2 regions of the Sodalis sp. RH14 genome follow, and region 2 is predicted to be linked to the other one. Evidence: predicted binding sites of a transcription regulator. Region 2 holds the regulator's gene; the other holds the start of a gene.
What was found. The regulator LexA, encoded in region 2, represses DNA repair genes until DNA is damaged. The targets are predictions, from matches to a motif close to TNCTGTATGTACATACAGNA.
Positions count from the first base shown of each region.

Region 1: the regulator LexA is predicted to act here: its motif matches at 3,323-3,342, upstream of mutH (DNA mismatch repair endonuclease MutH).

Region 1 covers NZ_CP178739.1:4,692,839-4,699,165, reverse strand. The annotation lists gene lplT (lysophospholipid transporter LplT) at 1-123, shown strand, start outside; gene ACL2XQ_RS21395 (NADP(H)-dependent aldo-keto reductase) at 170-1,210, opposite strand; gene ACL2XQ_RS21390 (YgdI/YgdR family lipoprotein) at 1,347-1,565, opposite strand; gene ACL2XQ_RS21385 (TerC family protein) at 1,590-2,312, opposite strand; gene mutH (DNA mismatch repair endonuclease MutH) at 2,396-3,088, opposite strand; gene rppH (RNA pyrophosphohydrolase) at 3,779-4,306, shown strand; gene ptsP (phosphoenolpyruvate--protein phosphotransferase) at 4,319-6,327, shown strand, end outside.
Region 2 covers NZ_CP178739.1:80,227-86,553, forward strand. The annotation lists gene ubiC (chorismate lyase) at 1-250, shown strand, start outside; gene ubiA (4-hydroxybenzoate octaprenyltransferase) at 305-1,168, shown strand; gene plsB (glycerol-3-phosphate 1-O-acyltransferase PlsB) at 1,216-3,675, opposite strand; gene ACL2XQ_RS00375 (diacylglycerol kinase) at 3,801-4,169, shown strand; gene lexA (transcriptional repressor LexA) at 4,290-4,898, shown strand; gene ACL2XQ_RS00385 (CsbD family protein) at 5,304-5,513, shown strand; gene zur (zinc uptake transcriptional repressor Zur) at 5,735-6,244, opposite strand.

The DNA.
Region 1 (6,327 bases), 1.4 Mb from region 2:
TATTCGCTGGTGGTCAGGCTTGGCGTGCCGGCCGTGATTATCGGGGTGGGCTTCGGCGTCGTATTCGCGCTGGCGATTGCCTTGCTGTGGCTGACCACCCGCGCCGGCAAAACCGCCGGCTGAAGCCGTGGCGACACGCGGAGCGACCGATAGCGCCGCTCCGTGCGGGTTAAGGCGCCGGGATGGTAAAGCGCTGATGGATGTATTCCAGTTCGGCGATAATCTCGTCGTTTAACGTCAGTTCCAGGCTATCGAGATTGGTCTGTAACTGTTCCAGGGAAGTGGCGCCCAGCAGGGTAGACGCCACAAACGGTTGCCGGCGCACAAACGCCAGCGCCATCTGCGCGGGGTCAATGCCGTAGCGCTGCGCCAGCGCCACATATTCGGCAATCGCCTGCTGGGTATGGGGCGCGCTGTAGCGGGTAAAGCGGCTGAACAGCGTATTGCGCGCGCCCGCCGGTTTGGCGCCATTGAGGTATTTACCGGTCAGCGTGCCGAAGGCCAGGCTGGAATAGGCCAGCAGCTCCAGCCCTTCAAACTGGCTGATTTCCGCCATGCCCACTTCAAAACTGCGGTTCAACAGGCTGTAGGGATTCTGCACCGTGACGATGCGCGGCAGATCGTGCTTTTCCGCCAACTGCAGATAACGCATGGCGCCCCAGGGTGTCTCGTTGGAGATGCCGAGATAGCGGATTTTCCCCGCCCGTACCTGCTCGGCCAGCGCTTCCAGCGTTTCGAGTATGGTTACCGCCAGTTTTTCGTCGGTGTACTGGTAATTCAGTTTGCCGAAGCAGTTAGTGGCGCGCTGCGGCCAGTGCACCTGGTAGAGATCGAGATAATCGGTGCCCAGCCGCTGCAGGCTGGCGTCCAGCGCCATGCGGATATTCTTGCGATCCAGTATCTGCTGGGGCCGGATGCCGGCGTCATTGCCGCGCGTGGGGCCGGCGACCTTGCTGGCCAGGATGATTTTTTCCCGTCCGCCCCGTTGCTTAAGCCAATTGCCGATATAGGTTTCGGTCAGTCCCTGGGTTTCGGGGCGCGGCGGCACCGGATACATTTCAGCCGTGTCGATCAGATTCACCCCGGCGGCAACGGCATGATCCAGCTGCGCATGGGCATCGGCCTGCGTATTTTGCTCGCCAAAGGTCATGGTGCCCAATCCCAGAACGCTGACTTCTAGTGAACTATGGGGAATACGGTGATAATGCATTGAGGCTTGTTCCTTAATGTCTGAAAAGATCAGGCGTCAACAGGCGCCGCCCGATCAGACTATAACCAAGCCAGGGCGCGGGGAAAAGCGCAAAATGGGCGGGCGGGGATGTTTAACCGACAAGGGCGCCGAACGCTCAGCGCGCGATCATCTGCGATACCTCATTACCGTTAATCTGCATATCATTGCCCTGCTCGTCGGTATAGCGAATCAGGCCGGTGGACTTATCCAGTTTAGGTTTGCCCTGGGTCAAAATCATCCGGCCGTCCTTGGTCGCCATCACATAATCACTGGCGCAGCCCGATAGCATGACGGTGAATAACACCGCCGATACGATTGCCACTTTTTTATTCATGTTATGTCCATGTTAAGCATTGGATCAATTACGACGGGCGTGGCTGACTTTCTTATTCCTGAGAAGGTTCAGCGCCTCGACGCCCATAGAGAAAAACATCGCAAAATAAATGTAGCCTTTAGGTACATGAATATCAACGCTTTCGAGGATCAGGGTAAAGCCGATTAAAATCAGGAACGCCAGCGCCAGCATCTTGACCGAGGGATGGCGGGCGACGAACTCTCCTATCGGCCGCGCGGCGAACATCATCACGCCCACCGCGATCACCACCGCCGCCATCATGATAAACAGGTGATTGGACAGGCCGACGGCGGTGATCACCGAATCCAGGCTGAAGATAATATCCAGCAGCATGATTTGCGTGATGGCGCCGAGAAACGAACTGACATTGGTGCTTTGATCGGCTTCGCCCCCTTCCAGCGCCTGGTGGATCTCCCGGCAGGATTTCCAGATAAGGAACAATCCTCCCAGCAGTAATATCAGGTCGCGGATCGATACCTCGGTCGCGAAAACGGTAAACAACGGGTAGGTAAGGCGAATCACCCACGAAATGGACGCCAGCAGGCAAAGCCGCATGACCATGGCGCCGAACAGGCCCAGACGGCGGGCTTTGGCTTGCTGCCTCGCGGGCAGCTTGGCGACGACCAGGGAGAGAAAAATGATATTATCAATACCAAGGACGATTTCCAGAACAGTCAGTGTTCCCAGCGCCAGCCACGCATCGGGATCCACGATCCAATCAAACATTGTGATCCATTACCTAAATGTAAACGAAGCTTAAACGAATATTATAAACAGGTCCAAAGGGCAGCAGGCAAGGTAAAATGCATTTACATCAGGAAATGCCGTGCCAGCATTGGCCCGGTGAAGGTCTTTTTCAGGTAAAACCCGCGCGGTAACGTCATGATCGGCTGGCCGAATTCGCCGATGGCCCTGGTCAGCGCCCGGCTATTGGCGGCCTTGGGCCTCAACTGCAGCACCTCGCCGTGGCGCGCGGTGATATGTTCCACGCGCCCGAGTACGATTAAATCCATTAATTCCTCCCAGTCATTTTGCAACAGCGATTCTTCCTCGGCGCTGGGACTCCACAGCAGCGGCGTGCCGATACGGCGCCGGGTGAGCGGGATCGCGCGTTCGCCTTCCACCGGTATCCACAGTACCCTGGCCAGCTTATACCTGACATGGCTGGACGCCCAGGTGACGCCGCTGTTGCCGGTCAGCGGCGCGACACAGACAAAGGTGGTTTCCAGGGGGCGGCCGCGGCTGTCGACCGGTATGGTTTTCAGTTCCACCCCGATGGCGGCAAAATCCTGCTCGGGTTTACTGCCCGCGCTGGCGCCCAGGTAACGTTCCAGCAAGACGCCGATCCAGCCTTTATCACGTTTCAGGTTGGCCGGCAGCACCAGGCCCGCGTGCGCCGCCAGTTCACCCAGATTATAGCCCGCCAGGGCGCTGGCGCGCGCCAATAGCTCTATTTCGTCCCCCGGCGGGAGGATCGGTGTGGCGATGAGGGGAAGGGTCATAAACAGTTATCCGCGTGCTGTATAAAAACTAATCGGCCGCCGGGGCCGTCCGACCCAGGATCGGCATTTAATCATCAGCCATAAATAATAGCATGATTTCACACTCTTTTTTAAGCGCCGATCGCGTTTTGCCGCCGGCGCGCCCGAGGTTGTACACCTGAAGCGGGCGACAATGAACAGGATCTTACACCATGTTATCCACAGAAGTATGGGATAAACCTAATAAACTGGCACTACTGTCACTATTTACAGCCTTGACGCCCCTGTTTTTTACAGGTTTGTACATATATCGCCGCGCTTTACAGCATAATTTGTGGATAAAATCATCATCGTCTGTTTTTTAACCTCATCGCGCGCAACCGGTGGACAGGGGGATCCCGCACGATCGTTCCCACGGCGGGATCCGGCAACAGGCGATTGAAAATCATTGTGTTTTCCCGCGGCGCGTTTTGCAAAGCCGGCGCGCGGCGAAAAGTTTTCCCTCTTTAACCCAGTGTTCTGCACATACCTATCCACAGAAAAAGTGAATAAAAGCACCGGCAGTTATCCCCGGCTGTTGATAACCATGCCGCATCCGGACGCCATTCGACGTCCAGGAAGTCGGACATTCCTTAAAAGCAGTGGTTTACCGTATTGAGCGAGTGTGAAACAATCAGGCTATCTTGCATTTTATGTAATCGAGGTAGTCCGGTGATCGATGATGATGGCTACCGCCCGAATGTTGGTATTGTGATCTGTAATCGTGATGGGCAGGTGGTATGGGCCAGGAGATATGGGCAGCACTCATGGCAGTTTCCCCAGGGCGGCATTAATCCCGGCGAAACCGCGGAACAGGCCATGTACCGTGAACTGTACGAAGAGGTCGGGCTGAGCCGTAAGGATGTGCGCATACTGGCCTCCACCCGTAACTGGTTGCGTTACAAGCTGCCGAAGCGTCTGGTACGCTGGGACACCAAGCCGGTTTGTATCGGCCAGAAGCAAAAATGGTTCCTGCTGCAGCTCATGTGCCCGGACGCCGATATCAATATGCAGCGCGGGGGCACCCCTGAGTTCGACGGCTGGCGCTGGGTCAGTTTCTGGTACCCGGTGCGCCAGGTGGTTTCTTTTAAGCGGGACGTTTACCGCCGGGTAATGAAAGAGTTTTCTACTATTGTCATGCCGTTGCAGGAAAGCGCTGTGCAACGGACTCTCCCAGGCTACAGACGGAAGAGGGGTTAAGCCACGCAGAATATGCTCACGCGCTTGCGGGAAATCGTTGAAAAGGTCGCCGCCGCGCCGCGCCTGTCGGATACGCTGGAAATTCTGGTCAATGAGACCTGTCTGGCGATGGATACCGAAGTCTGTTCGGTTTATCTGGCCGATAACGATCGCCGCTGCTACTACCTGATGGCCACGCGTGGTTTGCAAAAACCGCGCGGGCGCACCATCACGCTGGCTTTCGACCAGGGGATCGTCGGGCTGGTGGGCCGCCTGGCGGAGCCCATCAACCTGGCCGATGCCCATAACCATCCCAGCTTCCAGTACATTCCGGCGGTAAAAGAAGAGCGTTTCCGCTCCTTCCTCGGCGTGCCGATTATCCACCGCCGCCAACTGCTGGGCGTATTGGTGGTGCAGCAGCGCGAACATCGGCAGTTCGACGAAAGCGAAGAATCCTTTATGGTGACGCTGGCCACGCAAATGGCCGGTATTTTGTCGCAATCCCAGCTCAACGCGCTGTTCGGCCAATACCGCCAGACGCGCATCCGCGCGCTGGCCGCCGCCCCCGGCGTGGCGATAGCCCAGGGGTGGGTGGACAACAGCCAGCCTTCGCTCGATCAGGTTTTTCAAGCCTCGTCGCTGGACAGCGCGCGCGAGCGCGAGCGCCTGACGCTCGCCCTCGGCGAAGCGGCGGCGGAGTTCCGCCGTTTTAGCAAGCGTTTCACCGCCAATGCGCAAAAAGACAGCGCGGCGATTTTCGATCTTTACTCCCATTTGCTTAACGACGCGCGCTTAAAGCGTGAGCTGTTTGCGCGAATCGATGCCGGCGCCATGGCCGAATGGGCGGTAAAACAAGTTATCGAGCTGTTCGCCGAGCAGTTCGCGCAGTTGAACGACAGCTATATGCGCGAGCGCGCCGGCGATTTACGCGCCCTCGGGCAACGCCTGCTGTTTCATCTGGGCGATAACATCCAGGGCGAGACGCCCTGGCCGTCGCGTTTTATCCTGGTGGCCGATGAGCTGAGCGCCACACTGCTGGCCGAGATGCCGCAGGACAAAATGGTGGGCGTGGTGGTCAGGGACGGCGCCGCCAATTCTCATGCCGCCATCCTGGTGCGGGCCATGGGCATCCCAACCGTTATGGGCGCCGATATCCAGCCGGCGCTGCTAAACCAGCGGCTGTTGGTGGTGGACGGTTATCGCGGCGAGCTGCTGGTGGATCCCGAACCGGTGCTGGTGCAAGAGTACCAGCGTTTAATCAGCGAGGAAAAACAGCTCAGCCGCCTGGCGGAAGACGATGTGGAACAGCCGGCGACCATGAAAAGCGGCGAGCGCATCCAGGTGATGCTTAACGCCGGCCTGAGCGCCGGACATGAACAGCGTCTGGGCAATCGCGTGGACGGCGTCGGCCTCTACCGCACCGAAATTCCGTTTATGCTGCAAAGCGGATTTCCGTCCGAGGATGAACAGGTCGCGCAATACCAGGGCATGTTGCAGCTGTTCCCGGCCAAGCCGGTGACGCTGCGCACGCTGGATGTCGGCTCGGATAAGCAACTGCCCTATATGGCGCCGCTTAATGAGGAAAATCCCTGCCTGGGCTGGCGCGGTATCCGCATCACGCTCGATCAACCGGAAATTTTCCTCATCCAGGTGCGCGCCATGCTGCGGGCCAACGCGGCTACCGGTAATCTCAGTATCCTGCTGCCGATGATCACAAGCGTCGACGAAATCGACGAGGCGCGGCGCCTCATCGACCGCGCCGGGCGCGAGGTGGAGGACATGCTGGGGTACGCGCTGCCGCCGCTGCGCATCGGGGTGATGATTGAAGTGCCCGCCATGGTGTTTATGCTGCCGCTGTTGATCAACCGGGTGGATTTTGTCTCGGTGGGCAGTAATGACCTGACCCAGTACCTGCTGGCGGTGGATCGCAACAATACCCGGGTGGCGGCCATGTACGACAGCCTGCATCCGGCCATGCTGCAGGTATTGGTGAAAATCGTCGCCGAGTGCCGCCTGCTGGGGCTCGATTGCAGCCTGTGCGG
Region 2 (6,327 bases):
TGAACGGCCCTGGCTGGCCGGCCGCACCCTGGTGCCCGAAAACGCCATGAACGGAGCGGAGTGGGCGCTCACCACGCTGGGAGATATCCCCCTGGGCCGCTGGCTGTTCCGCGGCCGGGCGCCGGAGCGGGACTTTATCCAGCTGGGCCGCGCTGACGGCCTGTGGGCGCGGCGCTCCTGCCTGCGGCCGGACGGTAAGCCGTTATTGCTGACCGAACTGTTTTTACCCCAAGCCCCGCTGTATTGTTAAGCGCCGTGCGAGAATGATGAAGTAAAGGAGAAATAAGTGGAACAAAGCGCCACGATGGGCAAATGGCAGGCCTGGTGCCGCCTGATGCGCATTGATAAACCCATTGGTTCTCTGTTATTGCTTTGGCCGACCCTGTGGGCTTTATGGCTGGCGGGAAGCGGCACGCCCGCTTTCGGCACGCTGGTGGTATTTGTCCTCGGGGTGTTTTTCATGCGCGCCGCGGGGTGTGTCGTCAATGATTATGCCGATCGCAAGATAGACGGCCACGTCAAGCGTACGGCATCCCGCCCTTTGCCCAGCGGTCTTATCAGCGAAAAAGAAGCCAAGATCATCTTTGTGGTCCTGGTGGGGGTGTCGTTTGGGCTGGTGCTGACGCTTAATACCATGACCATTGCGCTATCGGTGGCGGGACTGGCGCTGGCCTGGGCGTACCCCTTTATGAAGCGGGTAACCCATCTGCCGCAACTGGTGCTGGGCGCGGCGTTCGGCTGGTCGATACCGATGGGCTACGCGGCGGTCAGTGAGTCCTTACCTCTTTCCTGCTGGCTGCTGTTTGCCGCCAATATCCTCTGGACGGTGGCGTACGATACGCAGTACGCCATGGTGGATCGCGATGACGATATCCGTATCGGCGTCAAATCCACCGCCATCCTTTTTGGGCGCCATGACAAACTGATTATCGGCCTGCTGCAAGCGGCGACGCTGCTGTTGCTGGTCTGGCTGGGAATACGGTCTGCGCTGGGGGTGATGTTCTATACGTCCCTGGCGCTGGCGGGGGCGTTATTTGTCTATCAGCAAAAACTGATCGCGCGGCGGGAACGGGATGCCTGTTTTAAAGCTTTTTTAAACAATAACCTGGTGGGCATGCTGATTTTTATCGGTATTGCCCTGAGTTTTTTCGGCCAGGGCCGTTTATAGCAGCGCGGTAAAGACGGGCGATGCGTCGGCATACGCCCGTTGCTTTCTTACACCGTGGACGGGGAGGCGTCTTCCGGCGTTGCGGCCAGCAGGCTGGCGCTGTTAATGGTCAGCTGTACCTCCGGCGTCATCAGTTCGCTCAGGATTTCGCTCATCTCATTGACCTTCTCGCCGATGGCATCGCCGGTGTCGCTAATATAATGTTCATCCCGCAGCGTCGCCACCAGGGTGGAGAATACCGCTTTATCAAAAAACTCCGGCGCGTTGATGCCATGCAACACCGAAAGTCGCTGGGCCATAATCCGGCTTTCCTTCTCCAATGTGCCGCGATTGATCCGGGGATTAAAACGCAGCAATGAAAAGGTAATGGCATACCGTTGCAATGTCTCGCGCACGCCCGCCGCCAGCAGTTGCAAGGTAAATGATTGCGGAGGGTTCAAGAACAACCGCCCCTCGCGCTCGGCAATCAGCTCCTGGCGCGACAGTTCCCCGATGAGCGCGTCGATGACCGGGCCGAGCTGCGACGTCTCGTAGCGCATGAACAGCTCGGCTTTCATCAGTGGGTAAAGCAAATCGATACGGCGTGCCAGCTGCGCGCGATCGATGCCGGGATGGCCGATAATGATACTGGCGACCAACGCGGGCAGGATAAACAGATGCTGGATATTATTGCGGTAATAGGTCATCAGTACCGCCTGCTCGCGGGACAGGTAGATGATATCGCCAATGGTATCCTGCTCGACGCTGAATTTGTTCATCGCCAGGGCATGCTCCAACAGGTCCTGCGCCGTGGTGTCCGGCACCGTGACGTCATCGGCGTAGGGCACATTGCGCATCAGTTCCAGATAGCAGGCCAACTGCTGCAAAAGCTGCTCGCGGGTTAACGAACGCTGGCGGGAGGCCAGCAACACCGTGGAACACAGGTTGATGGCGTTTGCCGCCGCGGCGTTATTAATGCGCACCATGATTTTCGCGGCGATGTCATCCACCGCCGGCGCCAGCCAGCCGGGACGCTGGGCTTCGATGGGGTCGATGGAATCACGCCAGTGCGGTACCTGCTGGTTAAGATAGGCGCTTAACGACAGCGGCTCGCCAAAATTGACATAACCCTGTCCCAGGTTGCGTAACTTACGTAAACCGCGCACCATCTGCACAAAGCCTTCTTTTTCCTTGGTGGCGCCCCGTAATTCCTTGGCGTAGGTCGCCACTTCCATAACATGTTCATAGCCGACATAGATGGGCACCAGCGTAATAGGCCGGTTGCCGCCGCGCAGCATCGCCTGGATGGTCATGGTCAATGTGCCGGTCTTGGGATCGAGCAGGCGCCCGGTACGCGACCGCCCGCCTTCCATAAAATATTCCACCGAATAACCCCGGGTAAATAACTCACCCAGATATTCGCGGAATATGGTGGAGTAAAGTTTATTGCCCTTGAAGGTACGCCGGATAAAAAACGCGCCCAGCCGACGAAAAATCGGACCCGCCGGCCAGAAGTTCAGGTTAATGCCGGCGGCGATATGCGGCGGCACCAGCCCCTGATGATACAGGACATAGGACAGCAGCAGATAATCCATATGGCTGCGGTGACAGGGCACATAGACAATCTCATGGCCGTCCTCGGCCAGTTGCCGGACGCGTTCGGCATTGCGCACGTGCAGGCCCTGGTATAGCCGGTTCCAGGTCCAGCTTAATACCCGATCCGACAAGCGCACGGCTTCATAGGAAAAATCCGCCGCAATTTCTTCCATCAGCTCGATGGCGTTTTGCTGCGCTTTATCAGTCGAGATTTTTTTAGCGCGGGCTTCGTCCTCCACGGCTTTTTCAATCGCCTTGGACGCCAGCAGCTTATTGAATAAATCCTGGCGGACAGGCAGCCGCGGCCCCACAGCCACCAGGCGTTGGCGGGCAAAATGAATCATGGCGACGCGTGCCAGCTTCTGCGCGATGGTTTTATCGGTGCCATGCTCGGTCGCCATATAGCGCATGGACAGCGGACGGGAAAAACGCACAAAGCTGTCGCGCCCCAACCACAAGACGGCGATAAACTTCTGGAAACCATTGAGGAGGCGCAACTGGGGCGCCGGCTGGTTCTGCTGCGCTTCACGGCCGGGCGATCGTCCGAACATAACGGATACCGGCACCATCTGGACATCAAGCTGCGGATTATTGCGATGTAAATCCAGATAATCGTGAAACAGCTTCACGGATTCCAGTTTTTCGGAAAAATAGCGAAAAATACGGGGGCCATCGTGGATAAAGACGTAGCGCGGCAAGACGACGCCGTCGATCTCCAGCGGTATCAGCGGATCGGACAACCCCAGTTGCAGACATTGCGCGCGCAGGGTGAGCAGGTCCGTCTTGGAGTTATAGGGCAAAACATACATCATTGGCCGCAGCGGGTCCAAGCCGGCTTCTTGCCGGGGATTGGCGGGAATGGCTTTACTCCGCACCAGTAGCCTGAGCGGTAAATTCAACAACGTATAATAAATAGTACGCCAGCCTGACATATCTTCGTGAAGCCTCTTGTTAGCATTGCGCCACAAGAATACCAGAAACCGCGCGACAGATCTGTGGTGATGCGAACGAGAAGAAACGGTAATATAGGCACAATTTTTCTTTAGCGCGCAAAATTATGGCAAACCAAACCAACGGACTTCGGCGCATCTTTAACGCCATGGGCTATTCCATAAAAGGATATCGCGCCGCCTGGCGGCATGAAGCCGCTTTTCGCCAGGAAGTGGTGGTTGCCGTGGTGGCGATTGCCCTTGCCTGTTACCTGGAGCCAGAACCCGTGGCGCGGATTTTATTGATCGGTTCGGTATGGCTGGTGCTGATCGTTGAGATCGTGAATAGTGCTATTGAAGCGGTGGTGGATCGCATCGGGCCGGAGCTGCATCCACTTTCTGGCCGGGCGAAGGACCTGGGCTCGGCGGCGGTGACCCTGGCCATTGTTTTGGCGCTGTTCGTGTGGATAACGCTGTTATGGCGGTATATTCCTTAAAATGGCCGGCGCGGCCGGTCGTCGGCAGGGTTTTATCACATTTTGCAACGCTTGTGGTTTTCAATTGCTGCGGACCTGTATATACTCACAGAAAGACTGTATAAACAAACAGGGGACGGAATGAAAGCATTAACCGCCAGACAACAAGAGGTATTTGACCTCATCCGCGATCATCTTGCGCAAACCGGCATGCCGCCGACCCGGGCGGAAATCGCGCATCGTCTGGGATTTAAATCCCCTAACGCCGCCGAAGAGCACCTTAAGGCGCTGGCGCGCAAGGGCGCCATTGAAATCGTTTCCGGCGCCTCGCGCGGCATCCGGTTATTGATAGAAGAAGAAACCGGCCTGCCGCTGATCGGCCGCGTGGCCGCCGGAGAACCCCTGCTGGCCGAACAGCATATCGAAAGCCATTACCAGATCGATCCCGATCTGTTTAAGCCCCACGCGGATTTCCTGCTGCGTGTCAGCGGCATGTCCATGAAGGATATCGGCATCATGGACGGCGATCTGCTGGCGGTGCATAAAACCCAGGATGCCCATAATGGTCAGGTCGTGGTGGCGCGAATCAATGACGAGGTCACGGTAAAACGCCTGAAAAGACACGGTAACATCGTTGAGTTGCTACCGGAAAACAGCGAGTTTTCGCCCATCATTGTCGATTTGCGCGAGCAGGAAATGTCCATCGAAGGTTTAGCGGTCGGCGTTATCCGCAACGGCAACTGGATTTAACTCACGGTGCTCCATGGCATCCTGAATATCCCTTATCCCGCGTCAGCGAGAATTTTATGGCGGATAACCGGCGACGCGGAATGCGGGTTCGCCGCCATAAAAGTGCCGCGGCGCGTCCGCTGCCGCTAGCGGTATTTATATTTAGTTACAATTAGCGGTGTACGGGCTGATACCTTCTACCTACTGTTTTATTTCACCTTATAGCCCATACGGCGTTTATAACCCTGCCAATATGGTCTAATCATCTGCTGAATAAACCTTATGCCAAATCCCCTGCTATACTTTAGACATAGGGTTAACTTATGACATGCAGGTTTTGGGACGCAATACGTGTCCTCGCTATGCGCTAACAAAACCTGGAGTGGCAGATGTTGACTGAGAAACCGATAACCAAGGAGAACTCCGATGAACAAAGATGAAGCCAGCGGTAATTGGAAACAGTTCAAAGGTAAAATGAAAGAACAATGGGGTAAGCTTACTGACGATGATCTGACGGTAGTTGAAGGTAAACGCGATCAGTTAATCGGTAAGATCCAGGAACGTTACGGTTACGGCAAAGAAGCCGCGGAAACGGAAGTAAAGGACTGGGAAACACGTAACAAATATCGTTGGTAATGATTTTTGGAAATCATGACTAATGCATATTCACTGTGCGGTTATGGCTTCCTTAAGTGTTCCTACCCAAAGGTACAAGGACGTACCACCTATTTTATATGATCCTATCAGCATTCCCCTGTTTTGCCGCCTCTCCAATGTATTAACCAAACGCGTTATCTCACTTCAGCCATAATAAACGTCATTTGCTCCCGGGTTCTTGTAAAAGCCAAAATGGGACGCTAGCGTTTCTTTATCGCTACGCTATGATCGTGTCCGCAGTCCTGGGGATTGTCACAAGCTTGCACTTCGGCGCATAAGGTACAAAATCCGTGTGCCTCGACGACATTATGGCGCATGGCGAAACCCGTGGCTTGCGCCATTTTTTGCAAAATATCTTCAATGCCTTCGGTTGATTGTTCAGTCACCTGGCCGCAGCGATCGCAGATAAAGAAGGCGGAGGTGTGACTGGGCTGCTCAAAATGGTGGCAAAGAACAAAGCTGTTAGTGGATTCCACTCTATGGATAAAACCTTGTTCCAGAAGGAAATCCAGCGCGCGGTAAATTGTCGGCGGCTTTGCCTGCGGTTCCGTCGCCCGCAGCAGATCAAGCAGGTCGTAAGCACTGATCGCGCCATCCTGCTGTGTCATCAGGCGCAACACTTCAAGTCGCTGTGGCGTCAGGCGCACGTTGCGTTGCTCACATAATTGTTCAGCCTGGCTGAGCAATTGAGACTGATCGGTGGTATTCATAGCGTTTCCCCCACTGCTGATTTCCGCCCTCTATCTTATCATGAAGGCGGAAAAACGCCGAATATTGGCGTGTTTTAACCCAT